Regions from separate parts of the Rummeliibacillus sp. NPDC094406 genome, predicted to be linked through region 3. Evidence: riboswitches for the same ligand, from Rfam matches in the RefSeq annotation. Region 3 holds a riboswitch; each other region holds the start of a gene.
The links. Region 3 has a riboswitch for thiamine pyrophosphate ahead of tenA (thiaminase II). Riboswitches for the same ligand answer to the same signal wherever they lie in the genome.
Positions count from the first base shown of each region.

Region 1: another riboswitch for thiamine pyrophosphate. It lies ahead of thiT (energy-coupled thiamine transporter ThiT); the one in region 3 lies ahead of tenA (thiaminase II).
Region 2: another riboswitch for thiamine pyrophosphate. It lies ahead of ACIQ4I_RS14080 (ABC transporter substrate-binding protein); the one in region 3 lies ahead of tenA (thiaminase II).

Region 1 is NZ_JBIWGZ010000008.1:32,138-43,072, forward strand. It holds gene motB (flagellar motor protein MotB) at 1-159, opposite strand, end outside; gene motA (flagellar motor stator protein MotA) at 143-946, opposite strand; gene ACIQ4I_RS17810 (aminopeptidase) at 1,141-2,373, shown strand; gene ACIQ4I_RS17815 (hypothetical protein) at 2,553-2,693, shown strand; gene mreBH (rod-share determining protein MreBH) at 2,938-3,936, shown strand; gene ACIQ4I_RS17825 (beta-class carbonic anhydrase) at 4,017-4,577, shown strand; gene ACIQ4I_RS17830 (GNAT family N-acetyltransferase) at 4,745-5,290, opposite strand; gene ACIQ4I_RS17835 (polyphosphate kinase 2 family protein) at 5,366-6,136, opposite strand; gene ACIQ4I_RS17840 (tryptophan-rich sensory protein) at 6,326-7,054, shown strand; gene map (type I methionyl aminopeptidase) at 7,102-7,854, opposite strand; gene thiT (energy-coupled thiamine transporter ThiT) at 8,102-8,662, opposite strand; TPP riboswitch at 8,785-8,890, opposite strand; gene ACIQ4I_RS17855 (magnetosome magnetite crystal formation protein family) at 9,172-9,528, shown strand; gene ACIQ4I_RS17860 (aminopeptidase) at 9,895-10,935, opposite strand, start outside.
Region 2 is NZ_JBIWGZ010000005.1:56,898-67,832, reverse strand. It holds gene ACIQ4I_RS14100 (hypothetical protein) at 1-1,186, opposite strand, end outside; gene ACIQ4I_RS14095 (IDEAL domain-containing protein) at 1,416-1,883, shown strand; gene ACIQ4I_RS14090 (S8 family serine peptidase) at 3,232-7,653, shown strand; gene ACIQ4I_RS14085 (hypothetical protein) at 7,844-8,599, shown strand; TPP riboswitch at 8,946-9,055, shown strand; gene ACIQ4I_RS14080 (ABC transporter substrate-binding protein) at 9,183-10,178, shown strand; gene ACIQ4I_RS14075 (thiamine-binding protein) at 10,191-10,481, shown strand; gene ACIQ4I_RS14070 (ABC transporter permease) at 10,482-10,935, shown strand, end outside.
Region 3 is NZ_JBIWGZ010000007.1:47,920-58,854, forward strand. It holds gene ACIQ4I_RS16810 (LysR family transcriptional regulator) at 1-566, shown strand, start outside; gene ACIQ4I_RS16815 (class I SAM-dependent methyltransferase) at 588-1,340, opposite strand; gene ACIQ4I_RS16820 (VOC family protein) at 1,546-1,965, shown strand; TPP riboswitch at 2,024-2,121, shown strand; TPP riboswitch at 2,185-2,283, shown strand; gene tenA (thiaminase II) at 2,345-3,028, shown strand; gene thiM (hydroxyethylthiazole kinase) at 3,015-3,764, shown strand; gene thiD (bifunctional hydroxymethylpyrimidine kinase/phosphomethylpyrimidine kinase) at 3,764-4,588, shown strand; gene thiE (thiamine phosphate synthase) at 4,575-5,198, shown strand; gene ACIQ4I_RS16845 (YrdB family protein) at 5,302-5,649, opposite strand; gene ACIQ4I_RS16850 (TetR/AcrR family transcriptional regulator) at 5,683-6,249, opposite strand; gene ACIQ4I_RS16855 (MBL fold metallo-hydrolase) at 6,278-6,991, opposite strand; gene ACIQ4I_RS16860 (HIT family protein) at 7,161-7,646, shown strand; gene ACIQ4I_RS16865 (DoxX family protein) at 8,220-8,555, shown strand; gene ACIQ4I_RS16870 (ribonuclease FAU-1 family protein) at 8,756-9,319, shown strand; gene ACIQ4I_RS16875 (YfiT family bacillithiol transferase) at 9,316-9,825, shown strand; gene ACIQ4I_RS16880 (DinB family protein) at 9,959-10,429, shown strand; gene ACIQ4I_RS16885 (TetR/AcrR family transcriptional regulator) at 10,617-10,935, shown strand, end outside.

The DNA of each region.
Region 1 (10,935 bases), on a different contig from region 3:
TGCAGATAATTGACTTAACTTTTGAGCATCTACTGAGCTGGATGCAAATAATACAATAAATAATGCCAATAATAGTGTAAGAAGGTCGGAATAAGGAAGCAACCATGCCTCTGACATTTCTTCATCATGTTTTTTTCTTCTTTTAGTCTTCTTTGCCAAGGCCGCTCGCCCCGCTTTCATCCATAATTTGTTGGCGTTCTTTTTTAGTTAAGTATGAAGCAAGTTTTTGTTCAATTACGCGAGGAGCCTCCCCTTCTAAAACTGAAAGAATCCCTTCAATCATCATCATTTTTTGACGTGCTTCAATACTAGATTTACGTCTAAGCTTATTAGCAAACGGATGCCATAAAACGTAACCTGTAAAAATCCCTAGCAATGTTGCAATAAATGCCGCAGAAATGGCGTGCGCTAATTTGTCTATGTCACTCATATCTTTCAGCGCTGCAATTAAACCAACAACTGCCCCTAGGACCCCTAATGTTGGAGCATATGTACCTGCTTGAGAGAAAATCTGTGCACCACTTGTATGACGCTCTTCCAACGCTTCCACTTCTTCTGTTAATACATCGCGAATATAATCGGCATTTTGACCATCAATAGCTAAAGTTAAACCATTTTTTAAGAAAGGATCATCAATTTCAGAAACTTTACCTTCTAAAGCTAATAATCCTTCACGTCGTGCTAAATCAGCCCATCCTGAAAACATTTTGATGATTTCTACATCACTCACTAGCTTTTGCTCCGTGAATATGATTTTGAATAGTTTTGGTATTCTTTTCAATTCACTCTTAGGAAACCCAATTGTTATTGTTGCCATTGTCCCTAAGATAATAATTAAGATTGCTGCTGGGTTAAGCAACGCATCTGGAGTCACACCTTTAAAGTACATGCCCACAACTACTGCTACGACGCCCATTATTAGACCCACAACTGATGATAAATCCATTTTAGTACCTCCAAAGTCGTCATTCTTGTTATTATTTCGGTTATTTTTTCCCAATGTTAATATTCTACTTTGAACAATAGAGGATATTTGACGAAAATCTGTAAAAAAAGTAGAAATGTATATCGATTTGTCATATTTGCTTAATTTTTTGAAATTGCTACAATTATTTTAGTATTTAAAGGAGGGAATTTTTAATGAAAACATTTCTGGAAAAGTTAAATAGTTACGCTGAATTAGTTGTTAAAGTAGGTGTGAATATCCAACCTGACCAATACTTGTTTATCCAAGCTACTGTGGATAATGTAGAATTCGTTCGTCTTGTTACGAAAAAAGCGTATGAAACTGGTGCAAGAGAAGTATTTGTACATTATTCTGATGATGTATTAAGTCGTATGCATTATGACTTTGCTCCAGAAGATGCTTTTGAATTTTTCGCACCTTGGTATGCAGAAGAAAAAAATTGGCTAGCAGACCACGGAGCTGCATTTATGACGATTAAATCTCAAAGTCCAGATTTACTAAAAGGTGTTGATGCAAATCGTATCGCTAACCAGCAAAAGGCATCTGGAAAAGCTTTAAGCCTTTTCCGCCAAGCCACTCAGTCGAACAAAGTAAGTTGGACAGTTATTGGCGCCCCATCACCTGAATGGGCAGCAAAGGTCTATCCTCAACTTCCACAAGAAGAACAAGTACCCGCTTTATGGGAAGCCATCTTTAAAACTGTACGTGCAGACCTAGATGAACCATTAAAGGCGTGGGAAAATCATGACAAAACATTGCATAAAAAAGTTCAATATTTAAATGATAAAAAATATCATAAGCTTCACTACACAGCTCCAGGAACTGATTTAACAATTGAATTGCCTAAAGGTCATATATGGAGTGGCGGTGGTAGTGTTAACCAATCTGGCAAAGCTTTCATGGCAAATATCCCTACGGAAGAAGTTTTCACTGCCCCATATAAAGAAGGTGTAAATGGCTATGTATCTTGCACTAAACCACTAAGCTATGGTGGCAATATTATTGATCATTTTACAATTACCTTTGAAAAAGGACGAATCGTCAAAATCGAAGCACAAGAAGGCGAAGAAGTTTTAAAAAACCTCGTAGCTTCTGATGAAGGTGCTCATTATTTGGGAGAAGTAGCCCTAGTACCACATCAATCTCCTATTTCTGCATCCGGTCTATTATTCTACAACACTTTATTTGATGAAAATGCATCCAACCATTTAGCAATCGGAAGTGCATATGCCTTCTGTATTGAAAATGGCACGAACATGACGCAAGAAGAATTATTAAATAAAGGTTTAAACCGTAGTATTACCCATGTAGATTTCATGGTGGGTTCTGGTGAAATGGATATCGACGGTATTACTGAAGACGATAAAATAGAAGCTGTGTTCCGCAATGGTAACTGGGCATTTTAACATCAATAGACGTTGCTATAAATAACCATTCCCTTTTTCATAAAACGTGTTATGATGATAGTGTTCTATAATTCTTGTAAAGATTTTATAGAATTCATATTTTAGCCTTATTTTAAGAGCTAAAATCATGTATACTATTAAATAACGAATATTCTTAATTTTAGGGAGGGTTATCGATAATGGCTTCATTTATTGCTACAGTAGGTGGAATGTTTGGTTTACTCCTAGTATCAACTGCATTATTAATTCATTATTTAAGAGTTGGTCTTGACTCTTCTACTTCTCATATCGTCGATCCAAAACCAAAAACTAAATTTTAATATGAAAGAGCTACTTGCAAAATCCAAGTAGCTCTTTTTTAAATTTCTCTCACAATTATTTAACATTCTTATAACATTTAATACCTTTTCTACTATATTTCTCCCATTATTTAACCTTTTATTTCAACTATCTATTCATTCTCCTATGTAATGATTGTTATATACCATAAAATAACATACTTTAATAGAAAAATATAATTTATACTTATGTAACCTGAGGTATTTAGAGGAGGAATTTTTACGTATGTTTTCGACAACAGCAATCGGAATCGATCTTGGCACAGCCAATACGTTAGTATATACAAAAAGTAAAGGAATTATTTTAAATGAACCATCAGTTGTTGCGTTCAATATAAACACAAATGAAATCATCGCTACTGGATTAGAAGCAAAAGAAATGGTTGGTAAAACACCAGTATCTATTAAAGCAATTCGTCCATTAAAAGACGGCGTTATCGCGGACTTTAATATGACAACAGCAATGATTAAAGCTATGATGGAAAAAGCCTCAAAAAAAATGGGTTCTTCCTTACGCAAGCCTAATGTGGTCGTATGTACACCATCTGGCGCAACTTCTGTAGAGCGTCTTGCTATTCAAGACGCAGTTAAACAATGCGGTGCAAAAGAAGTTTACTTAATCGATGAACCTGTCGCTGCTGCAATCGGTGCAGAACTCCCTGTCAGTGATCCAATAGCAAGCGTTATCGTAGATATAGGTGGCGGTACAACAGAAGTCGGAATTATTTCTTTTGGAGGAATCGTTACTTCTAATACAATGAAACTTGGTGGCGACCACATGAATGAAGAAATTATTCAATTCGCTCGTAAAGCATTTAACGTATTAATCGGTGAACCTACTGCTGAAAGAATTAAACAAGAAATTGGCTATGCACTGATTGAGCATTCATCAGAAATATTGGAAGTTCGTGGGCGTGATATTGTTACTGGTCTGCCAAAAACAATTACAGTGTCTTCTCTTGAAATTCAGGATTGTCTAAAAGAAAATCTATTATCTATTTTAGAATTGATTGGTAGAACATTAGAAAGTTGCCCTCCAGAATTATCTGGTGATATCGTAGATCGTGGTATAGTTCTAACTGGTGGTGGCTCTCTTTTAAAAGGTATGACAGAGTGGCTTTCAATTGAATTAGCGGTACCTGTACATTTAGCTCCTGACCCACTGGAATCAGTAGCAGTAGGTACAGGAAAAGCATTAGATACAATCCATTTACTAAAAAAATAAAAAATTCTATATTTTTGGTAATAGTTATCTTACAATTAGTAATGTAAGGAAAGGGGAATTGGGAAAGGAGAAGTGATAGCGTGTCTATAATAAATGATATTCTTACATTCAATGAATCCTTTGTGAATGAAAAAAGATATGAACCTTACATTACTAGTAAATATCCTGATAAACGTTTTGTAATTTTAACTTGTATGGATACCCGTCTGGTCGAATTACTACCTAAGGCGATGAATCTTCGTAATGGTGATGTGAAAATGATCAAGAGTGCTGGTGCAATTTTAAACCATCCATTCGGAGGAATTATGCGAAGTTTACTTGTTGCAATTTATGAGTTACAAGCAGACGAAGTTTTTGTAGTAGGTCACTACGACTGCGGTATGAGTGCAGTTGATCCAAATAAAATGCTGCAAAATATGGTAGACCGTGGTATTAAACAAGAAACACTAGATGTACTTAATTATTCTGGAGTAGATTTAAATCAATGGTTACATGGTTTTGATGACGTACAATCTAACGTTCGTAATAGTGTTGAAATGATCAAAAACCATCCATTAGTATTAGACTCTATTCCTGTTCATGGTTTAGTTATTGACCCAAAAACAGGTCATTTAGATGTCGTAGTAGACGGTTCTAAATAATACAAGCTAGAATGCATGGCAAAAAGCGATTTTCTCAACTTACGGGAAAATCGCTTTTTAATTATTTATCGACATATTTCCTGGGAAATTCGACAACTTTTCTCCTACATTCCATTGAAGAATTTGCGAAAATTACTTCTCCATCTCCGCCAAGCGGCCTTTCCCTTTCAATAATCTTCCTCCATTAAAGCATATAAATAATGATCTTGCCATTTACCGTTAATATACAGCAACTTTCGTAATAACCCTTCTCTTATGAATCCTGCTTTCTCTAATACACGTACAGACGCTACATTTTTTGGAGAAACATATGCTTCTAAACGATGTATACATAAATCTTCAAAAGCAAATTTTGAAACGAGTGAAAGTGCATCGGAAACGATTCCCTTTCCAGTATGCGCTTCATCCATTGAATAACCGACAAATGCACTTGAGAAAGGCAGACGTCTAATAGAATATACTGAAATATGCCCAATGATTTCAGTTGTTCCAGAAGAGAAAATACCAAAACTATACTCACGATTTGCATGCATCTGTCTAATAGATTCTTGAATTTTCTTCGATTGTACTTTTTCCGTGTAATATTCAGGCGGATGTAATGGCTCATGAATAGACCAGTAACGCATATTACGAGTAACCATTTCTGTATATGACATCACATCCGCCATTTCTAATGTACGTAAATAACAACGCTGCCCCTCTAAAAAAACCATACTAACCATACCCACCCTTTGTGATAGCTTGTGAAGCTATTTGAGTTACTTCATACAGCTAAATGATGTTTATTATTACACTTCTTGTGTTATAGCCTCAGCAGGATCTGTAACTTGTAAACCGCGACGTTCACATTCTTTTTTTACATGTTTAATCGTTTCCTTTAACACTTGAATACGCGCATATTTTTTATCATTGCCTTCTATTAAGATCCAAGGTGCATTTTTTTTATCTGTTTTGTCAAACATATCATTAGCTGCTTCAATATAAAGTGGCCATTTATCTCTATTACGCCAATCTTCATCTGTCAGTTTCCACATTTTATATGGATCTTCTTGACGTTCTTTAAATCGATTTAACTGTTCCTCATTTGAAACATGAATCCAAAACTTCATCAGGATGAAATTATCATCCGTTAATAATTTCTCGAATTGATTGATTTCTTCGTAAGCACGTCCCCATTCAACCTTAGAAGCAAATCCCTCAATACGTTCTACAAGAACCCTTCCATACCATGTGCGGTCAAAAATTCCGATTTGGCCACGAGCAGGCAGTCGTTTCCAAAAACGATATAGGTGATTATATTTTAATTCATCTTGAGTTGGGGCAGCAATTGGATGTACCACATATCCACGTGGATCTAAACGTTGCGTTAAACGTTTTATAGCCCCACCTTTTCCCGCTGCATCCATACCTTCAAACCCAATGATTAAGCCAATATTATGATTAAATAAGAATTGCTGAATGTTGAGCATTTCGAATTGTAGCTCTTTTAACTCTTTTTTGTAGGAAATCTTTTCATCTAACTGTTGGTCTATATTCATATTTTCTATGCGCTTGGTCATCTTTATCTGCTCCCTTTTTTCTTCCATATTACTATATTACTGCAAAGTTCACTAAAATGGTATTTGTTGTTAGAGCAAAACGATTGTATACTTAAGGATGACTGATTTTATATAATGATTTTAGTTTTTAACAACTTGTAATCGATCATTAGATTTGTTTAGAAATCTAATCTAAAGGAGGAGATTTTATTGGGCAGACTGTTAGTCGTTACAATTGTTTACATCGCAATGATTGTATTTAGTACAGCTGCTAATATAATTCCACTAAATGGTCATACAACAAGTGAAATCTCCAACAGCTATACTGTCCTATTTAGTCCAGCAGGGTATGTTTATATTATTAGGGTATTTATTTATATTATTTTGGCTTATTGGATTTATCTATTATGGAAAAATCGCCATAATGAATATCATATTAGTTTAATGCAAATAGTCTTATTTGTAGCTAGTTCGTTATTTAATATGTTATGGATTTACTTGTGGCATTATGAATATTTCACATGGTCAATTGTGGCAATCATTTTAATGCTCCTGTCATTAACAGGTTTGTATTTTACATATCCTGCTTGGCATCGTTCATGGGGCGGACGATTACCAATTTCGATGTATCTTGCTTGGGTTAGTATTGTAACCTTTATGAATATTGCCTTTCTATTTACTCATAATCATTGGAACGTCTTAGGGCTTAGTGATCCACTATGGGCCGTTATTATGCTTACATGTGGAACAGCGATTGCATTGCATTTACGATTCCATTATGATGATATACTATTCCCTATCGTTTATATTTGGGCTTATATTGGAATTGCATTTAAAAATGGCTTTGAAGAATTGCTTGTTACGACTGCAGCTCTTTTCTTGAGTGGTGTATTAGTGGTCGGTATTATTTTTATAAAAAAACAAAAGCCCTCTGAATAATTACGTTCAGAGAGCTTCCCGCACCCTGCTAATTAGCAGGGTGTTTTTTAATCAATTTTTGTTGTAATAATTGGTTCACCATTAGTTACAATGATTGTATGTTCAAGTTGTGCTACAAGTGATTTATCTGGAGTGATAAAAGTCCAGCCATCACCTGCTTCTACAATGTGTTCTGCTTTTTGTGAGATAAATGGTTCTACTGCTAAAACCATTCCTTCTTTAAGAATTGTACGTTCCCAGGCATCGAAATAATTTAATACGTATTGTGGTTCTTCATGTAGTGAACGGCCAACACCATGTCCAGTTAAGTTCATAATCACCGCTAAGCCATGATCATGTGCTTCACGTTCTACAGCTTTACCGATTTGGTTTAGACGAGAACCTGCTTTTACTTTTGTCATCGCACGGTCAAATGCACTTTGAGCGACGTCACAGATTTTTTGAACTTCCGGTAAATCAACTTCTCCTACGATAAATGAAATACCCGTATCTGCATAATAACCGTCAACATGACCTGATACATCAATGTTAATCAAGTCACCTGCTTTTAGTTTATGAAGATTTGGAATACCATGTGCAACTTGTTCATTTACACTGATACAAGTGTATCCTGGAAAATCATATTCTGCTTTAGGCCCTGATACAGCACCTTTTTCTTCAAATAGGCGACCAGCTAGGTCATCTAATTCTTTAGTAGTTACACCTGGTTTTGTTGCGGCTTTCATTGCATCTCGAATTTCAGCCATTGCACGACCAGCTTTCAATAAAGCATCTATTTCTGCTTGCGTTTTTGCAATCATTTCTAACGATCCCTTCTAATTAAATATCTACACTTAACTATACCACAATTTTACGTTAAGCCGTTCTTATAAAACCTTTGCTTACGGACTCTATTGCTATCATATTATACTTTTTGAAAATGTTTACGATTACCATATTAATTAGAGATTTAATAATATACTTATGACTTTGTGACTCAGAATTTATTCTTAAAAAAGTTTTATGAAAAAGTCTAGCCCCCATATTTTGGTGGCTAGACTTGTAGTTCTATCGTTTTTGTTCTAATAATCGAGGTGCAGATGTAAATAGAAGTGCTGCAACAATAATCGTTAAAATAATTGCTGGAATCATATATGAACCGTTATAGATAATGGAATACCAATAGACATTTTGTTTGCCAGCATACTCTGCAAAAAAGATGATACCTGATACAGTATGTGCAATATAACGTAACATTCCCCCGATAAATGTTCCAATTGCAATATATGCTACCATTTGCTTTTTGCTTTCCTTTTTGCTTGCATTGATTATTCTATTTCTCATCACTCCTGCTAAACCAACTGCAGTAAAGGCAAAGAAATAATCAATAAAACCTTGTAGAGGTGTTAAAATATAGCCCCCCATTATTGCTTGTAATCCTCCCACTAGAAGTCCTGTTATAAGACCTGCTATTGTACCCCAACGAAATGCCATCAACACAATTGGCACCATTACAAGGCTAATGGAACCACCTTGTGGCCATAGTTTAAAGGATACTTGGTCTAAAACTAGACCGATTGCTGCAAAAATAGCAATCTCAACCATCATTAATAATCTTTTGTTGTTCAATTTTCAAATCCTCCTTAGTCCCGATGTAGATCACATAAGCCCCAAAGCCTATTCTAGGAAACTTTCCATTAGAGATTTCACCATAAAAAAACGACATCAGGATAGCCCTGACATCGAAATAAGTCGGTTTCTATCCACATTCCTACGCAAGTATTAACTCACAGGTTCAAAGGGTTAGAACTTCGGGTTCACTCTCAGCCGTCCATTACGGCTCCCCTTGTGGTCGATACATCATTAAATTTTATTGAACACATTTATTTTACTTAACTAAATATTGTATTTCAATGTTAGTTGCCCAAAAAATTAGATAATCAGTTTATCTGTAAAAAGATATTGCATTTTTATATTCGACACATTAAAGATGGAAAGAAGTACTTTAAGGGATTGATTTTAAAAATTTTACTATGATTAATGTTTAAATATTGATTTAAAACGCTAAAATAAATGAAGTATAACTCGAATCTTTTGCCCATTATTATGCGTATGTATAATAAATGGAGGTGTCATTATTGGATAATAATCGCATACTGTCAGCCCTTTGTTATTTTAGTATATTTTTTGCCGGATTTATATTACCATTAATCGTCTATTTTGTATCTACAGATCAAGATGTAAAAAGGCATGCAAAACGTGCATTTATCTCTCATCTACTGCTAATTATTCCTACTATTTTTGGAGTAATTATATTTATTGCTACCATAGCGGCAAGCCCTTTCAGCTATGAAATGAACATTATGAATGAATCATCTGGTAACGGTACATTCTTAGTAATCTTATGGTTTGTTTTTGTGATTGTAGAAGTAATAATATCACTTGTAGTTTTTATCTGGAATATTATTCAAGGAATTAAAGTACTTAGAGCTTAAGAGTACAATTTTATGGGTATAGTCTGAAATAGAAAAGTTTCTGGAATGGAGTGCTACTATATGCAAGTACGAAAAGTTGTAAAAGCAGCTATTAAGTTAGCTCCAATTGTTTATCCAATCATCATTAAAGCAATTGATGCTAAAAAGAAGAAGACTCCTATAAAGAAATAATTTGATGATGAATCGCCCTGGGGTTGTGATCCTTGAGGCGATTTTTTAGTTTTTCAGTACCACTTAGAGTTTCTTTAGCACCTCTCAGCGTTATTATCATAATTAGTTGGTAAGATTCTTCTACTTTCATTCAAATAACCTTTAAAGAATAAAAACTCCGCTCATTTCATTGTGAGCGGAGTTTTAGATTGTTGTTTAAAATGCCCAACTACCTTTACGGAAGATTGGTTCTACTGTTCCATCTGGTAAGATACCATCTATGTCCATTTCGCCGCTGCCGACCATGAAGTCTTCGTGTGTAATGGATGTGTTGATGCCTTTTTCTTCAAGTTGTTCTCTTGTAAGTGTACTGCCACCTTCGTAGCATGTTGGGTACGCTTCTCCAATTGCTAAGTGATTGGATGCATTTTCATCGAACAAAGTATTGTAATATAAAATATTAGAAGCTGAAATTGGTGATTCGTGCGGTACTAATGCTACTTCACCAAGATATTGAGACCCTTCATCAGCTTTTGTTAGTTCTTGCAGCAATTCTGCACCTACACCTGCTTCAGTTTGAACGATTTTACCATTTTCGAATGTGATTTTGAATTGATCGATAATATTACCTTGGAACACCAATGGTTTTGTGTTTGAAACATAACCATTTACGCCATATTTTGAAGGCATTGTATAAACTTCTTCAGTAGGCATATTCGCAACAAATGAAGTACCATCTGGAGTATAGCTAGCACCTGTACACCAGATGTGCTTATCTGGTAATTCAATTGTTAGGTTTGTACCTGGTGCTGTGTAATGTAATTTTGCATAGCGTTTTTTGTTTAGTAGGTTAGCACGTGTATCTAAGTTTTTCAAATGTTGGTCCCAGTTATCAATGACATTCCCTTCACCGATATGTACCGTTTTGAAGATAGCTTCCCATAATGCAGGTACTTGTTCTTCTTCTTTCAAATTAGGAAATACTTTAGCAGCCCATTTTTTTGAAGGAACCGCAATGATTGACCATGCAATTTTATCGTTCATAACAGCATCACGATAATTTTCTAAAGCTTTTCCAGAGGCCTTTTGATGAGCTGATAATTTTTCTACAGGAACACCTGTTAAATTATCTGGATCTGCAGCATCAATCCATAGTAATGCACCTTTACGTTCGATGAGTTCATCACGTTGTTCACTAATCCAACGGGGAAATTTTGCAAATTCATCGTCTGGTGCATGATCAAAATAAGCACGATT
Region 2 (10,935 bases), on a different contig from region 3:
CTTCCGCTTCCTCGTCATTAAGATCGATTTTCGAACATAGTTTATTGAAAGCGCTCACAAAGGCTGAACGATATCGAGTGGATAGCCATGTGTTGATAAAAGAATCTAAACAAGGTAGCATTGCACGGATAATCATTGAAAGAGCTTTGTCATCTTCGTTTCGATCTGCAAAATGCGCCAAATCGATCCAAATTAACATATCTGGGTCATTGATATCAGCTAACTCTTGTTCAAGTTCATCATATTTTTTCAGCATAATAAAAAACATGGATTCAATGCTTGCAATTTTAACATCATCAGCAATATGACGATCATTTTTGATTGAAGCTAATTCTGATTCACGGCGAGACTTTTCATTGAACATTGATTCCCAGAAAAATGTGTAAATGTATAAACGTTGTTCAAAATATCCATTTTGGTGCAAAAGAAAATAATTAACCATTTTTTGCAATGTATCATAAAAAGGATCTGTCGCAAAAAGACGTGATTTCGAAGAGGTTAATCGAATATGTTCTTTCACTTTCTCGGCTTCATGTTCGATAAAATTATTGAAATAGGTCTTATAAGATTCCGTTGTCGGCTTTAAATGCTTCCATGTATGAGATAGTAGCGCTAAATGAGTAAATAGTTTATACAAACTTTGCCATTCACGCTCAAGAGGTGTGTGTTGGAAAATTTGTCTTTCCATATCTGCGAAAATGCTTTCAACTAGATATGGATTTAACACAGGTTGATTGTATAAATTGGTTTTATAGACATTTTGCACAAGACGCAACCATGCTTCTGGTGAGCGCTCATCTTTCATCAAATTCAACTGCGTAGCCTTTTTCGAACGAAAACCTTCAAGCCATGTAGCTAAAGAATCAATATATTGATATAGAACAAACAAAGCCGCCAGCTTATGACGGCACCAATGTTCTTTTGGGCAATCACAAGAAAGATTGCCAGCATTTATATGAAATGTAACATTCGTAGGAGTCGCATCTTGTACAACAAACGAAATGACATTCCGTTCTTCACTATAAGCACTAATTTTCACATAGTTGTGACGAGCTAAAAATGCAGCACGCCGTACCAACTCTTCATCTTCAGGATTTGAAGCATGAAGATCTAAACCAATTTGAGCCATTTGATTACGAATAAAATCTTCGTAACTTTTGGCGATATCAGAAATATTCGTATTCATAACATTCGCTCCTGCAAAAAAAACTTTCCTTTCATTATAAAACTTTTTGATACCTTCCGTAAATGTAAAAGGAAATATTTCGCTAGAAAGCCTTTTTACATTGAGCTAATTTGATGAATATTGGGGAAGAGTTCAGAAAAGGCGACAAATATTTTTGTGTCAATAAACGGTATTTCGTGATATTATATTAATAATCAGAATATTCCTTCAAAAAGAGGAGGGGGCTTTAATGTTAGAAGTGAAAAGAATGGAACCATTCTACACGAAACGAGATGGTGGGCGACTTAAAATGGTTTTTGCCTATCAATACTTCTCCATTATAAAGGACGAAGAACTATTCCATTTCATCCCTGTAGAAGGAAAAGAAATTGTGATAAATCTATCATCATTACAAATTGAAAACTTATCTGAAGTGTTTGTATTCCAAAAAGGCAGCCGTTTTATCCGCCTACCATTATATCAATTGCTCCTAGTTTCAAATATTCATGATCATCTTGAACTCATACTAGACGAACTTGAATTGAAACGAGGCGAAAAGTTATTGAGTGCACCTTCAGAAATCGATGTACTGATTGAAGAATTAGAAGATTGGAATCGCTTACGCCTAATCGATCACGCATTAGCTGCACGTGACGAAGATTTATTCTACAAACTAGCAAAAGAGTTGAAACCTACGGAGGACCCACAAGTTGAATAAGCAATACCTATAGGAAGCACCTACTCATCTCGAATATGATTAGGTGCTTTCGGTGTATCCATAACCAAAACGATATAGAACAATCATGACACCTTCTCAGAAATTCCATATAAGACAATAAAAATAATATGCGCAGTACCAAGCAATTTATCACTAAAAATAAAAAAATATGACTAAATACACAGGATGAATGAGTAAATACACATTAATACCATTGTATTCATAATCAGGAGTCTAATTACCCCAGAAAAACGCAAACAACACGATCAGCACTAATGCAATACAACTCCCATAAATCCAAATCACTGCATCAAAAAAGTCCAATCCTATTCGCTTCCAGAGTCCTCTCATCGCCACCCTCCCATCATCTCATATTCAACTTTACCCAAAGATATGCAGAGCTAAACCTTTTTGATCATAAATTTAGCTAATATATAGGACGCTTCTTAACAATCATCCTTTAAGCCTTTACTCAATCAGTGGCTTATTATTTTTTATTCCCCCAACATAAAACGCCCCCCCTTTAACAAGCGAACAAATTCTCGCAACAAAGCCCAAGAACTATCTTTAACTAATCTCCACACCTCTAAAATCCCAGTCTCAAATTCAAATTCAAAACAAAAATGAACTAGAGTATTTTTGGAATTGAATAGATACGAATTCCCATGAAAATATATGAATAGATAATTATTCCTATTAATGTGAAAATTAGTAATATCCAAATTGACCTATACACATCTGAAGTGTTGTCATTGCCTTTTTTCTTATGGATTCATAGGATATTTTTCCATTCAACCTAATAAATATGAAGTTTAGATAATAAGAGCGGTAATTTTAATTCAATCTGTTTACTTGAAAAAGAGAAATCTATGTTAGTTCTATTGACCTTATTCACAAAAGATAAATTCAATAGACAAATTACCTCCTTTTTCATTTTATGGGTGTAAATATGCATTTTTTAACAAATGGAAAAGAGGGCAATTTTAACATTAATTTTTCATGTTCCTCATAATCCTACTAATATCAAGGGTTCTGGCTATATTAATATATTTTGCAAAAAATTTTATAATGCATTTTTAAATACTAAAGTCCTTGGTATTATTAGGAAATAACGATTAATTTGAAAAGAGCAAAAAATTTTCGACACAATGTAGCAAAATTTTCAATTTCGCTAATTTATAGTAATTATTACAACTAGAGATTTTCTTTAGCACTTTTGATTCTGTTGCCAAATGTCATTTTGGGAAAGGGGGAAAGGTGTTTTTCTTTGGACTTATTTAGTTTATCTAAAAATTGCTAGCTGCAAGCAAAGTAGTAACATCTAAAAAATGAAGAGGGAGGAATGTAAATGAGAAAGAAAGAAGGCTCTGTCAAAGCATTTAGTATTGCGACATCTGCACTTATGGCGATTTCACTGATTTCTCCGAATATCGCAGGAGCAAAAGCAAATGATCTCCACCAATCTTTCAGAGATTCTAGCCAAAATGCAATTGTTGTGAAGGACAAAGTGAGTAGTAGTCTACTTGAAGATTTTAAAAATGACGAAAAATTAACTTTCTTAATCAAATTCAAAGAAAAGGCATCTGCAAATAAAGTCGCAGCAGAAGCTAGAAAAAGTGCAGAGAAGGACAAGTTATCTGCACAGCAAACGAAATTTGTTCAGCGCTCTGCAGTGGTATCAGATTTAAAGGTAACATCTCTTGAATCACAGGAATCCGTAAAACAATACCTCGAAAAAGAAGAGGATGAAGGCAATGCAAAAGACATTGAATCATACTTTATCGTAAATGGAATGGCCGTTACAGCTACTAAAGAAGTGGCTGAAAAGGTTGCAACCTTTGATGAAGTAGAAAAAGTTTTGCCTAATGAAACCCGTCAACTCTATACGACAAAGACAAGTACTGTAGATGAATCAAAAATAAAAACGGTTGTTGAACCTAAAGCTCCATCTGCTACGGATAGCAAAGCAAAAAATGCAGTTGAGGAAAAGGCCAAAACTTCAAGTATCGAATGGAATGTTGAAAGAGTGAAAGCTCCAGAAGTTTGGGGTATGGGGATTGATGGAACTGGAACCGTTGTCGCAAGTATTGATACAGGTGTTCAATGGGATCACCCAGCATTAAAGGCAAAATATCGTGGCTATAATGCATCGACTGGACAAGTATCGAATGATTTCAACTGGTATGATGCAACATCAGCAGGACGAGCTACACCATATGATGATATTGGGCATGGAACACATGTAACAGGAACGATGGTTGGGAGCGAAGCAAATGGATCTAACCAAATTGGTGTTGCTCCTGGTGCAAAATTCATTTCTGTTAAAGCATTTACCTCAAACGGTGGAACAGATGCTGACCTTTTAGAAGCAGCTCAATGGATTCTAGCACCAACAGATTCAAACGGTAACGCACGAGTAGATATGGCACCTGATATTGTCAACAATTCATGGGGAGGCGGTCCAGGACTTGACGAATGGTACCGTGATGTCGTTCGAAACTGGCGTGCAGCTGAAATTTTCCCAGAGTTTTCAGCAGGGAACACAACATTAACAAATCCAGGTGGTGCGGGATCTGTTGCAGCACCAGCAAATTATCCTGAAAGCTTTGCAACAGGCGCCATTGATATTAACAATAAAGTAGCGAGTTTCTCTCTTCGTGGCCCATCACCATACAATGAGACTAAACCTGACATTTCTGCACCTGGTGTCAACATTCGTTCATCAGTACCGGGGAGTGCTTATGAAGGTGGATGGAATGGGACATCCATGGCGGGGCCTGCAGTTTCTGGTGTAGCAGCACTTCTTCGTCAAGTGAATGCAAATTTAACTGTTAATGAGATGGAACAAATTCTTATCAATACAGCAACACCTTTAACAGACTCACAATATCCGCAAACACCAAATCATGGCTATGGTTATGGATTAGTGGATGCTTATCAAGCTGTATCGTCTATCGCTTCAGGTCTTGGAACTCTTCAAGGTCAAGTGACAAAACAAGGCGATGACAACGAAGCACCAGTGCTAAAACATACAGCTCCAAAAGAAACGTATGCTGGTATGGATTTAGATCTAACAGCTTCAGTATCAGATAACATCAGTGTTTCATCTGTTGTACTAAAATACAAAGATGAAAATGGAGAATGGAAAAGCATTACAGCAAATCGCAAATCGGGTGATTATAAATCAGGAGAGTTTGGTGTAACGGTTCCTGGTGCACGTATCCCAGTTGGCGACTTCAAATACAAATGGGTGATCAATGATTTCGGTAATAATGAGGTTGTGAGTGATGAATACACTGTAAAAGTGAAACCAGGCGTTACAGTTGGATATTCTGAAAACTTCGAATCACAACCAATTGGCTGGTATTCCTTTGGTAATGAAAACAGCTGGGAATGGGGTAAACCAACTTCTGGTCCAGGAAAAGCTGCATCTGGCGAAAAAGTATATGCAACAAACTTAGCAGGAAATTATGCGAGTAATATGAATGCAACATTGGTGATGCCTCCAATCGATCTGCCAGCAGGTCACGCTTACTTGCAATTTAAACAATGGTATAACTTCGAAAAAGCTTCTTCTGGAAGAGCTTATGATTATGGTAATGTCTTTGTATCGACAAACCGAGTAGATTGGACACAACTATATACAGTTTCAGGTGCATCCAATGGTTGGCTAAATGCTGAAGTTGACCTATCTGCTTATGCAGGTCAACGAATCTATATTGGCTTCAATGCATTCTCAGATTCTAGTGTTGTCAAAGAAGGATGGTATATTGATGACGTAGTATTAGCGAATGCTTCTCAAACAGGCAAAGTATCAAAAGAAAAAGATAAAAACAATACGAACAGCAATAATGGAAATACAGGAAAAGGTCAGGATAAAGATGCTAAAAAAGATTCTATTGATCCTAAAACAATTAAACCTGTATTACCTGTAAAAGAAAAAGCACCTATTGAAGAAGCAATTGTGAATCCAACACTTCTACCATTGGGTGCCCAAGTAAATGTACTAGAATCGAACCGTTCCGTTTACTCAGATCCCGCTAACGGATCATACTCACTAAAACATAGTTCAGGTACATTTACTGTAAAAGCTGAAGCATATGGATTCACATCAAAACAACAAGCAGTGAAAATTGAAGCAGACAAAGCAACAACTGCAAACTTCACATTACAAGAAATCGCCCAAAATACAGTGAGTGGTAAAATCACTGATGAATCTACAGGTGAAGCAGTAGCAGGTGCAACTATCTTACTTGAAGAAGATGCGAACATTACACCTGTTACGACGGATGCAGAAGGTAACTACTCTTTAACTGCATATCAAGGGGACTACACATTGAAAATAGTTGCTCGTGGTTATCATAGCCAAGAAGTAGCGATTACAATCGGTGGACAAGCAAGTACAAAGAATATTATTTTAAAACCATTTTACACTTACCCAGGTGGAGAAATAGGTTATGATGACGGTACAGCAGAAAATGCACGTGCATTCAATGCTGCTGGCAATGCTTGGGCTGTGAAAATGTCTCTTCCTGAAGGAAAAGAACAAGGTATTGTTACAGATGGTGTGTTCAGATTCTGGGATACAACATGGCCAAGTCCAGGTGGAACAGCCTTTGCTGTTGAAGTATGGGATGCAACTGGTGCTGATGGATCTCCTGGTAAAAAACTTGCAGGGCCTTTTAATGCAACAGCCCTACGTAATGGCCAGTGGACAGTTGTTGACTTAAGTGAAAACAATATTACTGTCAACGGAGACTTCTACATGGTATATCGCCAAACAAATGCAAATCCAAATGCTCCTGGACTTGCAACAGATGAAGATGGCAAAAATGCTGGAAGAAGTTATCAAAGCGTTTCAGGAGCATGGTCAAAATCACCAGTGGCTGAAGGTAACTATATGATTCGTGCTCGTGTCAGCTATGAAGTGAACGCGCCAGTAATCACTTCACCAGTAGCTGGTAATGTAACTAGTGAATCATCCATTCAAGTTGAAGGGAAAGCTTCACCAACGACTGAAATCACATTAAAACAAAATGGCAAAGAAGCAGGTAAAACGGTTGTTGGAGCGGATGGTAAATTCACTATTCCAGCTAAATTAGTAGAAGGAGCTAACACATTCTCAGTAGTTTCGAAACTAAATGGAAAAGTAACAGGTGAATCTGAATCTGTTAAGGTGATCCTAGATACAATAAACCCTACCCTAACAATTGATAGTCCACAAGATGGTGCTAAAACAAACCGTGAGACTACTACAGTTGAAGGAACAATTGCTGACGAAAACCTTGATTGGGTAAAAGTAAATGGCAAAGACGCAAAAGTTACGAACGGTAAATACTCTCTTCGTATACTTTTAGATGAAGGTGTAAATGAAATCAAAGTAGTAGCTCAAGATAAAGCGAAAAACAAAGTGACGAAAAAAGTAACTGTAACTGCAGATTATACAGCACCAGTTATTGAAAACTTAACGCCAACAAATGATATGACGTTATCAACTGGTAAGACAGTTAAAATTGTATTTGACAGCGAGCCAGACTTAAAAACATCCTTCTTCATTCATATGCCATTAACAAACGTTAACGATACTGCACAAAACGCAACAGAACTGCCTATGTCTGAAGAATCAGCAGGACATTATGTTGGTTACTGGACTGTACCGGATGGAACTGTAGCAGATGGAGCAGTCATCGAAGTAAAAGCAGTCGATAGCTTCCAAAATGAAACACTCCAAAAGGCTGCAGGTAAACTTTATATTAATCTTCCAAAATAATAAAAGAAGCCTCTGATCTTAACGATCAGAGGCTTTTTTATCTCAATTCTAAATGAGGCAAAATTCAATCCAACTATGGAAGATCACCTATATTACTAAAAATTCCATGAAACTAGGTAAACTGCCTATCACACCTAACTATCTCCCATTTCAATTTATGCATACACTACTATGAAAGGGTGGATAGATTATGAATGAATTTGAACATTTGCTGGAAAGCATATTGCCACCATCAGCCACTATTTTGAAATTGCAAAATGCAAACAACAGACCAGCCATTTTATTGGCAGATATAGATGGAGATCGGTTAAAGGAATTAATTGTTGCCTATAAATATCAAGGTGAAAATTATCTTATACTATTAAAAAAATCGTATAATATTTGGTATCCAATGGCAGAAATAAAAGGTAAAGGATATGCAATTACGGATTTAATGGCTGTTCCACTAACTCCTCTAGGTGTAAATTCATTAGTCATTGGCTGGCAAGTAGAAAGTATCTGGTCACAACTGGTTTTATTACAATGGAAAATGTATAACTTCGTTAATTTACTTACAAATTACGTATATTATAGTAAGTTGTTTGTGGAAGATATGCCTGGAAAATACGGGAAAGATGGACAGTTTGAATTAGCGATTTGGACTCATGATATTGGAGATGCCTATATGGTTGATGTTTATCGGTATCAGGGATCAGGACTTACGATAGCAGAAGATGTTTATCCTTATTATTTCAAAAAGGTTGCTTCTTATAACAAAAAAATATTGCAGAAATACGATATCTCGTATTATTGGTACTATTTAGCCGAAGCTCTCCTAAATTCAGAAGAATATAATCATGCACTTACTTCAATTGATAAGGCATTAACTTTTACAAATCCATATCCATCAAAAGATAAAATGTTAGAATTAAGGAATGAAATATTAAGCAAACTGAGGCAAAACTAAAATTTTATATATTAGTTATAAAACTCCTACCGTCTCACCCTTTTCCTCGGAAACACAACGAAATTCTTATCTAAACTTAGATAATCTATTCATTAATTTCTCCAAATGGAAGATTTAAAATATGTAATATGCGAATACAATTCAATAAAGCGCAAATAAAATGTGCGAATGAGCGAGTAAATCGTAACAGAGCGTGAATATTTCTTGAAAACGTGAGTAAACCTAAAACCTGAAGAGTGACACCAATACCTTTAGCAGACCTCTTCTAATATAAAACACTTAATATTATGCCATTCCCCAATTTCCGAAAATTTTTGTTATAATGAATGTGAAAAGTTCATATGTATGAAGAATGTAGGGGGGCTGGTGATGCCAGCTGAGAATGTATCCGATAGATACTGACCCTTAGAACCTGAACTGGTTAACACCAGCGGAGGGAACATCAGCTAAAGATAATAATAGGGTTATCAAATGACTATCTTTTAGAATGTATGTTAACGTCCGGAATGGTTCCGGACGTTTTTTCTTTTTCTCTTTTCTTTACATAGAACTTGTTAAAATAACAGAGATTGGAGCAAATAAGATGAAAAAGTTATATGTGTTCCTGTTAGTGGCGATACTCGCTTTAGCAGGATGTCAGTCAAAGGATAAGAAGGAAAATGCAGCAGGCTCGAAGAAAGAGCTAAAAAAAGTAACAGTTGTCTTAGATTGGACACCTAATACGAACCACACTGGATTATATGTTGCAAAAGAAAAAGGATACTTTAAAGAACAGGGTTTAGATGTAGACATTATTCAACCAGGCGAGACAGGAGCAGACCAACTCGTTGCATCTGGCAAGGCTGATTTTGGAGTTAGCTATCAAGAAGGAATTACACAAGCACGAGTACAAGGGGTTCCTCTTGTATCCATCGCAGCGATTATTCAGCACAATACATCTGGTTTCGCATCACCAATCGCGAAGAACATTAAATCGCCAAAAGACTTTGAAGGAAAAACTTACGGTGGATGGGGTTCACCAGTGGAAAAAGCCGTAATCGATTCATTGATGAAAACCGAAAATGCAGACGTGAAGAAGGTTGATATCATCAATGCAGGAGATGCAGACTACTTTACAATGGTCAAAAAAGATGTAGACTTTGCGTGGATTTACTATGGATGGACAGGTATAGAAGCTGAACTTCGCGGAGAAAAATTGAACATGATGTATTTAACAGATTACAGTAAAAAATTGGATTATTACACTCCAGTATTAGCGACTAATGAAAAAATGATTCAAAATGATCCGGAAACAGTGAAAGCTTTTGTTAAAGCGGCTTCTCAAGGTTATCAATATGCCATTAAAAATCCAGATAAAGCGGCAGATATCTTAATCAAAGCAGCACCAGATTTAGACAAAAAACTTGTGAAGAAAAGTCAAGAGTGGCTTGCTGATAAATATCAAGATGATGCTAAACAATGGGGAGAGCAAAAACTTGAAGTTTGGGAAAACTATGCAAATTGGATGAGTGACAATAAATTATTAGAAGGCAAATTCGATGCTAAAAAAGCATTCACAAATGAATTTTTACCACAGTAGGAGGAAATGAAAATGGCTAATTCTTTAATCAGTGTTCAAATTATACCAAAAACAGAAAAATATGAAGATGTGATTCCTTTTGTAGATGCTGCGATTAAAGTGATCGATGAATCAGGGATAAAATATGAAGTGCATCCTCTTGAAACAACGATGGAAGGCGAAATGTCAGAGTTGATGAATATCATTACTAAGATGAATGAAAAAATGGTTGAACTAGGATGTGTCAATGTCATTACACAAGTGAAAATTCTTTACCAACCATCGGGTATTACAATGGATACCTTAACGGAGAAATACCGATAAATGAAATGGTTACGAAACAATGGAGGGGCGATTGTTCTCCTCCTCTTTCTTTTAGGTCTATGGGAAATTATTGTACGAATCACTGACACACCTGCATGGCTTTTACCAGCACCATCACAAATTTTTTCAGAAGGATTTAAGGTGATTCCTAGCTTTTCGGTTGATATTTTGGCAACAACAAAATTGTCTCTATTAGGGCTGATTATTGGGAGTGCAGTAGGTTTCGCAATAGCAGTAATTCTACATATATTACCGGTTGTGCAAAAGGTAACGTACCCATTACTTATTCTGTCACAAAACATTCCAATCATTGTTTTGGCACCATTGTTAATCATTTGGTTTGGATTTGGCATTATGCCAAAACTTATTGTAATTGGGCTTGTATGCTTCTTTCCAATCGTTGTAGCAGCTTTAGATGGCCTCAAAAACACGCCACCTGAGCTAAAATACTATA
Region 3 (10,935 bases):
CGCATATTCAGTTATCGATTGAATTATTAAATTCAAATGAAATAGGGGAAGCTGCTTATCGTGGTGCCATTGATATCGGTCTATCGAAAATAATATCTACACGAGATTTACAAATTGAAATGATTGCGGATGAATCTATTCAATTAGTCATCTCACCTTCTAAAAGTGAAGTAGAGCCAACCGAATTATTAAAAAGCGAGATAATTTTAACACATGAGTACGCACCTTATTGGGAAGCCGTTCAACATGTGCTTATAAGCCAATTTCCTTCACATAAAAGTATGAAAGTTAACCAAACAGAAGTTATCAAAAACTTTGTTAAGCAAGGACTGGGCATTGCATTTTTACCACAAAGTGTTGTGCAAAAAGAGGGAGGCACCCTTTGTATCCGGTCTTTAAATTTATTTGAACATATAACCTCGCAAACTTACTTTATTTCTAAATACATATCTAGTGATATTCAGGCTTTTCTAGAAAGTAGCAAGGAAATTTACCTTGCATTAACGGATTGTAAAACCCCCACTGATGGAAGTTTCGCTTCAAAAAGGAAAGGCATTTCAAATTAACAGAAATGCCTTTTATTTCGTCTATTTAACTGCAACAAAACGGAGTCTCCAATAATCAGCAATCCATGTATGTTCTTTATATAACTGAGGTTTTAAAATCTTTTCGCATAATTGAACAACATTATTTTTTTGATATTCAGATAAATGCTGAAAAATATTATTACTAAACATTTGCAGCCAATTTCTGATACCGTCTTCTCCAATAAGTGGGGTTGGACGTTCATATAATGTCATCATCTTTACTTGAAAACCTGCATGTTGTAATAATTCACTATATTCCTCTGCGGTTGGAAAGTACCAAGGAAAATAATCTTCAATATACGTATAACCTAATTCATCCATGCTTTGTTTTATCGCATTCACGATTGAAGAAATATTTCCTTTGCCACCCATCTCAGCAACAAAACGACCATTTGTTTTTAAAGCATTGTAAACATTTTGGACAACCATTTCAGGTTGTTTGATCCAATGTAATGAGGCGTTGGAGAAAACTGCATCAAATTGATGATGTGTATCTATTTGTGTAGCATCTCGTACAGAAAATTGTATTTGTGGATATTTTGTTTGTGCTTGATAAATCATTGTTTCCGATGCATCTATGCCATGCACAATAGCTCCTTGATTTGTGATTTCATTTGCTAAATCTCCTGTACCACAGCCTAAATCTAAGACTGTTTCCTCTTTTTGTGGTGCTAGTAATTCGACTAAACTCCCGCCAAATTTTGAAACGAAATCATGCTTTTTATCATATAAAACTGCATTCCATTCTCTCATTTGATCATCTCCTTTAGATGAGGATAACAGAGAATTTGATAGTAGAGATATGACTGATAAAGGGTGTATTAATTCCAAAGTGGAATATAGAATTAAATTGTTTAATTCAAATTCAGTCTAATTACTTAAGGTATGCTCGATTACCCCCTTGTTATAATTATGGTAGTAATTAGTAATTTGAGAATGAAAATAAGGGGATGAAGGAATGGAAAGTAATTGGCCAAATGAAATGAAAGTAGCGCAAATTCGAGTGGCACGCCCTACGGATCAACTCGACAAAGTTGTAGATTTCTATTGTAAAGGATTAGGATTGAAAACGATTGGCTCATTTGAAGGGCATAGGGGATATAAAGGAATAATGATTGGGCTTCCCGGTTTTGACTATCATTTGGAATTTACTCAACATATAGATGGTAGTCCTTGTCCAGCTCCAACAAAGGATAACCTACTCGTCTTCTATATCCCTGATCGTAAAATAATTGAAGATATCAAAAATAGATTGAAGAATATGGGATATGATATAGTTTCACCAGAGAACGGATACTGGGAAGAATCAGGCGTTACAATTGAAGATCCAGATGGTTGGAGAATTGTCTTAATGAACACCCCTGGCATTGGTGACTAATAAAGGATAAATTTATCCTTGAGCAGCTGAGTAAGAAATGCTACGATAATAGCAACTTAAATATTTGCGGGGGGACGCTTATGCGTTGAGAAGGTAGAACCTGACCCTTAGAACCTGACAGTTAACACTGACGTAGGGAGCAAAGTACATAGCATAATAATGCATGATTTTTGTACAGTAGCTCTCCGATTTGGAGAGCTTTTTTGTTACCAACCAAATATTTTTGTGCGGGGGGACACTTTTGTGTTGAGAAGGTTAAAACCTGACCCTTAGAACCTGACAGTTAATACTGACGTAGGGAGCAATATTCACTATGAAGTCTCTATGTTTAGCATGGAGACTTTTTTTGCGTCTACGTCCACTACAAGGAGGACTTAGGATGACATTTTGTGAAGAGGTAAGAAAAGAGACAGATTTTTATTGGGAAGGTAGTTTTGAACATCCATTTGTAAAGGGATTAGTTGGAGGAACTCTGCCAATTGAGAAATTCAAATTTTATATGATGCAGGATGCTTATTATTTAAAGCATTATACAAAAGTGTTAGCGATAGCTGCATCAAAGGCAATTACGAATGAGGATATTGCTTATTTTTTAGAAACAGCTCGTCATATTAATGAAGCTGAGCTGGAATTGCATCGGACAGTTTTCCATGAGCTTGGTGTAACTGATCAAGAATTAGAAACATTTGAACCTGCACCGGCCGCGTACAATTACGTTAGTCATATGTACAATACAGCTCATAATGGTGATGTTGCTGAAGCATTTGCAGCCATGTTCCCATGCCCTTGGTTGTATCAAGAAATTGGAGAAAAATACAAAGACGCTAAACCAGGTGTCAAACTTTATGAAGAATGGATTACGATGTACAGTGATCCGGATTATAAAGAAAAAATTGAATTGCAAAAGTCGATGATGAATCGTTTTGCAAAAGAACAACCTGAAAAAGTATCTTTATTGAAATCTCATTTCAAGAAAAGTTGCTATTATGAATGGAAGTTTTGGGAAATGCCTTGGACTTTAGAAGATTGGAAAGGTGAAGTGGTCAATTATGAGTATATCTAAAATTCGAATGACAAGTCCTCTTGTCCATTGTATTACGAATTATGTTGTAGCGAACTTTACAGCTAACGGGCTTCTTGCAATTGGTGCTTCACCTGTAATGGCAGATGAAGCATCTGAGGTCGAAGAAATGGTATCCAATGCCTCTACCTTATTACTTAATATTGGAACCATTAACAGTCGAACTAAGGAAGCAATGATTCTTGCAGGTCGTAAAGCAAACGAGAAAGAAATACCCGTTGTCCTTGACCCTGTTGGTGTAGGCGCTACAGCATTTCGTAAACAAACGGTTCAAGAATTACTGGAAGCGGTGAAATTTGACTTAATCCGTTGTAATGCCGGGGAACTAGCAAGTATTGCAGGTGTTAAATGGCAAGTAAAAGGTGTAGACAGTGGAGAAGGAGAAATCGATGTTGAACAAGTAGCGAAACAAGTAGCACGTCAATATCATTGTCTAGTCATTGTAACGGGCCCTTCAGATATCTTAACAAATGGCGAGCAAACTTATACCATTGGAGGAGGCAATGAAATAATGACGCAGGTGACAGGAACAGGCTGCTTACTTAGTGCAGTTTGTAGTGCGGCATTAGCTGTAGAAGGCAATCCTTTAACTGTTCTTCATGATGTTTTACAAGATTATAAAGCTGTTGCAGAGCGTGCAGCTATTGCAGGTCCACTAGGCTCTTTCCAAGTGGAAGTATTAAATGCATTACACGATATCTCTAGAGGTGAACAATAATGGACATTGTGATGACAATAGCGGGCTCTGATAGTGGTGGAGGGGCAGGAATCCAAGCTGATTTAAAAACATTTCAAGAGTTAGGTGTTTTCGGTACATCCGCTATTACTGCACTAACTGCACAAAATACTTTAGGGGTAGAAGGGATCTTCCCTGCAACAGCTGAATTTGTACAACAACAAATTGAAGTAGTAATGCAAGATTTACCTGTAAAAGCTGCCAAAACAGGTATGCTTTTTTCTGCAGAAATAATTGAAGCCGTTGCTCAAAGCTTAAAGGATAAAGAAATCCAGCTTGTTGTTGATCCAGTCATGATTGCAAAAGGTGGTGCATCTCTCCTTCAATCAGAAGCCATCAAAGCTTTGAAAAGTTCACTACTGCCACTTGCTACTGTACTTACGCCAAATATTCCTGAAGCAGAAGTAATAAGTGGGAACACGATCAGAACTGCTGCAGATATAGAGAAAGCCGCAAAGATAATTCTTAATATGGGCGTTTCTTGCGTTGTGATGAAAGGTGGTCATTTAGAAGGTGAAGAAGCGATTGATACGGTTTATTTTCAAGATGGCACATCATTCTCAATGCAAACGAAGCGTATTGATACAAAGCAGACACATGGAACAGGTTGCACATTTTCATCTGCAATAGCAGCATTTTTAGGTCAGGGTTATGATTTACGTGAAGCGATCATTGAAGCAAAGAAATTTGTACAATTAGCGATACAAAATCCTTTAAATATCGGGCACGGCCATGGCCCAACAAATCACTTTGCATATAAAAAGGAAAATGGAGTTTGCGAGGTGACAATCATTGAAACGAAATGATTTAGCTGTTTACTTTATTATGGGAACACGAAATTGTATTGATAGCCCTTTAGAGGTACTTGAGGAAGCATTAAAAGCAGGAGTAACTATTTTCCAATTACGAGAAAAAGGGGAGGCTGCGTTAAAAGAGCATGATTTAGAATATTTTGCCATAGCGTGTCAAACGTTATGTAAGCATTACAATGTTCCCTTTATTGTGAATGATGATGTTGATCTTGCTTTGAAGATTAATGCAGATGGTGTGCATGTAGGACAAGATGATATAGCTCTTGAAGCAATTCGAACAAAATTCAAAGGCAAAATTGTAGGGATCTCTGTGCATACGAAAGAGGAAATGGAGAAGGCAGTGATAGGTGGAGCGGATTATGTTGGCATTGGACCAATTTATGAAACAAAATCAAAATCAGATGCGAAAAAGCCAGCAGGTGTAACATTTTTACACCAAGCAAGAGTCATGTATCCTGATTTCCCACTTGTCGCGATTGGTGGAATTACAGAGCAAAATGCACATGAAGTACGGCAAGCAGGAGCAGATGGAGTTGCCGTCATATCAGCCATTAGTGAAAGTCCTAATAGAAAGGCGACAATTCAGTCTTTTTCTTCTTTATAAAAGAAAACAGCTTCAAAAAATAATTATTATCCATTTCAATAACACTTTGAATTATATAGATTCAAAGTGTTATTAAATGTTTTAAGTTTAAGTATTTTATTATTCATGAATGCCAGAATACAAGTAATATTTTATTTAGTATGAATATCAATCCGTATACACACGCTACTGCTACTTTTCCTAAGCTAATTAATAGCAGGACGGGCAATAAGAAAATTATCATTTCTAATATGAAATGAGCAGTTGCAGGTAGAGGAATATTGGCTTTTGGAGAACCAAACAAAGCCCAGATTACTGCGATGCTTAAAGGAATTGAAATACTGAGTATCCCTTTTTGAATATGGGTATTCCCCGTTTGAAATCCCCAGTAACCATAAAGTATAAGACCAGTAAGTTCTAATATAAAGCGTAATCCTAAGTTCATCATCTCAAGAATTGTTAAAAAGACCATTCTCATACCTCTTTCTATTTAGTCTTCAGAACATTAAGCTATCGAGTGAATTCCTTCAATAAAAGTATTGATTAAAATGGATAGACTTTTATCAATATCCAATGGTATTCCAAAGCCACCCATATGTTCGATTGACGTAAAACCATGCAGAATACTACGTAATCCTCTAACCATATGAACTGCCATTTCTTTTTGTAAACCATAGGCTTCGAGAACTTGCATCACTAGATCAACGATTAATTGTTGCTGATGCTGTAGTTCTGAATCTTCAGGATTTGGAAATCGAGTTGTAGCATCATAAAGACCTGGGTGTGTTCTTACAAATTGAACATACGCTTCACTAATTTTGCGGATTGCATCGTCTCCCGATGTCCCTATTGCAGCATGTAGCATGTATTGATAAAGCTTTTTAAGCCCTTGAATAGCTAAGGCCTGTTTCAATTCTGAAAGACTATTCACATGATTGTATAAGGAAGGTGGACGGATTTGCAATTCTTTAGCTAATAAACTCAGAGATAGTTCATCTAACCCTTTTTCATCAATGATGTCAGTTGCTTTTTGAAGTACAATATTAAAATCTATCTTCATGCGAGGGGCCATTTTTTCTTCACCTCCTAATCACTTCCTATTATTTGGTTTTTAATAATCGCGAAGCATCATCGATTGCTTGCTTCATCGCTTGTATAGGTTTTTCAATCATTTGCCCATGTCCAACAGCTAGTAAACTTGGATTTAGGTCTATTAGTTTTTTTGCACTGTCGACCGCAACTTGTTTATTCCAAGTAGCGAGTGCAGGAAATGGGAAAGAAGGTTTTAAAACACCTGAAACGGCTATTCCACCTCTGATTTGAAAAGCATCCCCGGCGATTAGATTACCATTACGAGTATCCAATAATGCTATGGAGCCAGGCGTATGCCCTGGAGCAGTAACAACTTCGAGTGAACCTATAAGATTCCCATCTTTCAACAATATATCTGGCTTCGTTTGAATTTTCTTTGGAATCCCTCCCCGAATTGGAGAAGAAGGCTCATCTTCCAGAAGTTTTGTATCTCCTTTTAGTAAGAGTGCATCACGTGCAGAAATACTTACTTGAACGTTTGGCAATGAAGCTTTTAATGCATCCAAGGAACCTACATGGTCATTGTGAGCATGCGTCAAAACGATATTTGCTATGGGTTTTCCAATCTTTTGTGAAGCTTTTATAATACTTTTTGCACTATAAGGAAGCCCTGCATCAATTAGAGTAAGTCGATCCGTCTCTTCAATCAGATAACAGTTCACCGGAAATACATTAGGCATAAAGGATAACTGAAATATATAATCATTTTTCGTGATTTTCATGGCGTACTCCTTCCGAAAACTAATTTAATTAGTTAATTAACTAATAACATTAGTTTATGCTATTTTAAATAAAAAAGATACATAAATGGTAGAAATTAACGATAATAAAATAAGCGAAATATTGTGGGAATATATGATTGTTAATGAAATCACTTTTACGGAGGTCGCTATGAGAGAAATAATTTTATCCAATGGAAAGGTTGTTCAAGTAGAATGTTTAAGCTGTGCACTTACAAGTGGAGAGATTATGCCTGATGGAGGTGTCATAACAGAAACTAAATATTTTCATGCGCATCAAGATGTTGCCTATCCGATTAAAGGTTTAATTATTTTAGCATCTAAGCGTCACATTAAATGCTTTGATGAATTAACGGAAGAAGAAAAAATTGATTATATTTACTTATTATCTAAGATAAGAAAAGCTCAAAGAGAAGTTTTAGGAATCGAATACGTTTATTATTTTTATAACGAAGATACAACACATCATTTTCACATATGGATGGTTCCACGATATGACTGGATGTACGACTTCGGTCGTTCCGTAGAATCAGTTAGACCAGTTCTTCTTCATGCTAGAAACAATATGAACAATGAAGAAAATATGAAAGAAGTAATGGATGCAATCAAAGTATTAACGATAGCCTTGAATAATTAAGTATTCTATATGGCGCGTTAACTACCATCTACATAAAGTAACGATCTGCGATCTCAAGTAAAAATGAATAAAAGGAAAGCGTTCTAATGATTTCTATTAGAGCGCTTTTTATCCTTTTTAAAATCATTAAAGCAAACTTTTATTTAATCGTAATGAGAACGTGTGATGAAGACAGATAAGACCATTAACCAAAACATTATACAGATTAAGCCCAATATAAAAGTAAACTCATAATGAGGACCAATCCAACAAACGAATATTGTATAAACAAAAGTAGCTACAAAACTAAGCCAAAAGATTCTTTTCATACTTACACTTACATGAAAAAGTATAAATCCAAAGGAAATAAATAAGGGCAGATATATAAGCATATTTCTTTCGATCGCCTCCTTAAAAAATGAATTTCCCGTCATCAATAAAATATTAAATTAGTTTCTGTTTTGAAATTATGACTTTTTGATAAATCTACTTCTAAACGTAATACTACGAGACTATGATATGTAGTAGAAAGAAATATATGATAAAGGAGGAGTTGCTATTTTAAAGAAGTCTTCAGTTGGTCTAATTCAATTTTTGCTAGGTCTTGCGTTTATGTATTTTGGTTATATGAAGTTAACTGCCAATCCAATTCATGTAGAAAATTTTACTGAAGTGTATGGCTATGGAAAGATCATCATGTATGGGGTAGGAGCAGTTGAAGTAACATCAGCTATAGGCTTATTAATAGGTTTTTGGAAGAAAGGTTTTGTGCCGATTTCGAGTGGAGCATTAGCAGTTGTGATGGTTGGAGCTACATCCACACATTTAATGGTTGGGCAAGGTCTAGAGATCGCTATGAAGCCCTTTATATTCTTCGTATTAAACTCAGTTATATTTTTGGTATCCACTAGTGAAAGTGTAGAAGACTAAATTAAAAATTAGTTATGTAAAAGAAAAACTAGAGTTTACTTATTAAATAAATAGAATTGAAGTGATAATTACTTCGATAAAGGGCTATCTAGAAAATCTCTTTCTAAGATAGTCCATTTTATTTCTGAATTTTTAGTTATTTATTATTCACGAAAATACAATGGTGTATAATTAGGAAAAATAGAAAGGAGTGTATAGACATGCTAAAGAGGAAGTACGGAAATCGACCTGATTGGAAACGCATTTTACAAAAGAGTTATGCACAATCTTATCTTGATACGAAAGAATTTAAAGGCTATATCGCATTACTCGATATGGTTAAAGTAGCTAGCCCGCTCTATGTGAATCATGAAGAAGAAAATATATGTATTGTTGATGATGGCTATATGTGGTTACAGCAGTTTCCTAGTAACAGCAATCACGCAATAACCACTACATTTGATAGGAACGGCAATATCGTATATACATATGTTGATATTTGCCTCCGTAATGGTGAAGAAAACGATATACCCTATATGGATGATTTATATTTGGATATCGTGGTATTACCTTCAGAAAAGACCTTTCTATTAGATGAAGATGAATTAGAAGAGGCTTTACAAAATGGAGAAATTGATCAGGCTCAGTATGATTTAGCATGGAAAGAAACAAATACACTCATGAATCTATTACATACCGGAAGTTTTAAGTTATTAAATTTAGCACAGAAGCATAAAGAGATTTTAGAGATATTAAAGCAAGAAAGCGAGGGAAAAGATAAATGATCAATGAAAGATACCCAATTGGACAGTTCGAATATGATGATATTATTTCAAAAGAACAAGTTGCGCAGTGGATCGAAGAAATCCACTCATTACCACAACAGCTAAAAGAAGTTGTTAAAGATCTAAGAGAAGAAGATCTCAATAGAACATATTGCCCAAATAGCTGGACAGTAAGCCAGCTTGTGCATCACCTCGCGGATAGCCATATGAATGGTTATATTCGAATGAAACTTGCCATTACAGAGGAAATGCCAACGATTAAACCCTATGAAGAGGCGGAATGGGCAGAGCTACCGGATTATAGTTTGCCTATGACGGTATCATTACATCTTATCGAAAGCCTTCATGAGAGATGGGCTTATTTGCTTCAAAAGTTAACTGAAGAACAGTTGAAAAGAACTTTCCTTCATCCTGTTTCAAGCATTACAACAGTGGAAAAAAGTATTGGCATTTATGCATGGCATGGTAAACATCACCTAGCACATATTCAAAATGCTTTAGCATAAAGTTGCACTCAACACATGGAGAGAGTAATTTAAATGGTTGAATTATTAAACAAGTTGTCATTAAAATTGCATGTCTATTATCTCTTCGATATGATAAAAATATAAAACTTATCTTCAAATAGGAGTGGAATGTATGTATCGTAAAGTAGAGGATTTTCTAGAAGATTGGACAGTTTCTTCATTAGGAACATTGAAAGTATTTAAAGCTATTACAAATGATAAGTTTAATCAGTCCATTGTAGAAGGGCATAATACACTAGGTTGGTTAGCATGGCACCTTGTTAGTGCGGGTGCAGCATTTGGCCATTTGGCTGAACTTCAAGTACCTGGACCAGGACGCAATCAAGAAATGCCAACAAGTTTAGCTGAAATCATTGATACTTATGAACAACTTGCAGAAGCCTATAAAAAAGAAGTAGCAAAACTAACTGATGCAGATCTTTTGGAAGAGGTAAATGGCTTCGGTGGACCAACTTTGCGCGGCAAGCTTTTACGTGCATTAATCGACCATCAAACACATCATCGTGGACAAATGACGGTATTATTACGTCAAGCTGGATTGCCAGTACCAGGTGTTATGGGTCCAACAAGAGAAATGCAATAATAGAAATTAAATTCTAAAGATTTTGTGGGCTCGTCCAATTGTATAATCTTGGAGGATTAACACTTGTACCATTATATTTATGATAATCACAATTTGAAGAAAAACTATTTTCTATTGACATACAAATAATTAAATAATAAGATACATACATATAAATGTATGTAAAAGGGAAAAAGGGGTGGTATTTTTGCCACGCAATAAACACCCAGAAATAACAGAACAGCGTATATTAGATACTGCAACTAAACTTTTCCTTGAAAAAGGATGGGAACAGACAACAATTCAAAATATTGTTGATGAATTAGGCGATTTGACTAGAGGTGCGTTTTATCATCATTTTAAATCTAAAGAAGATATTATCAATGCAGTTCTCGATCGATTGGCTTTAGAAAATAATCCATTTGAAAAAACAAAGAAAATGACTGAATTAAATGGTTTAGAAAAACTAAAAAGTGCTTTTTCTCTATCCTTTACTAATGAAGGACAGCTCGATGCAATCAAGTCTA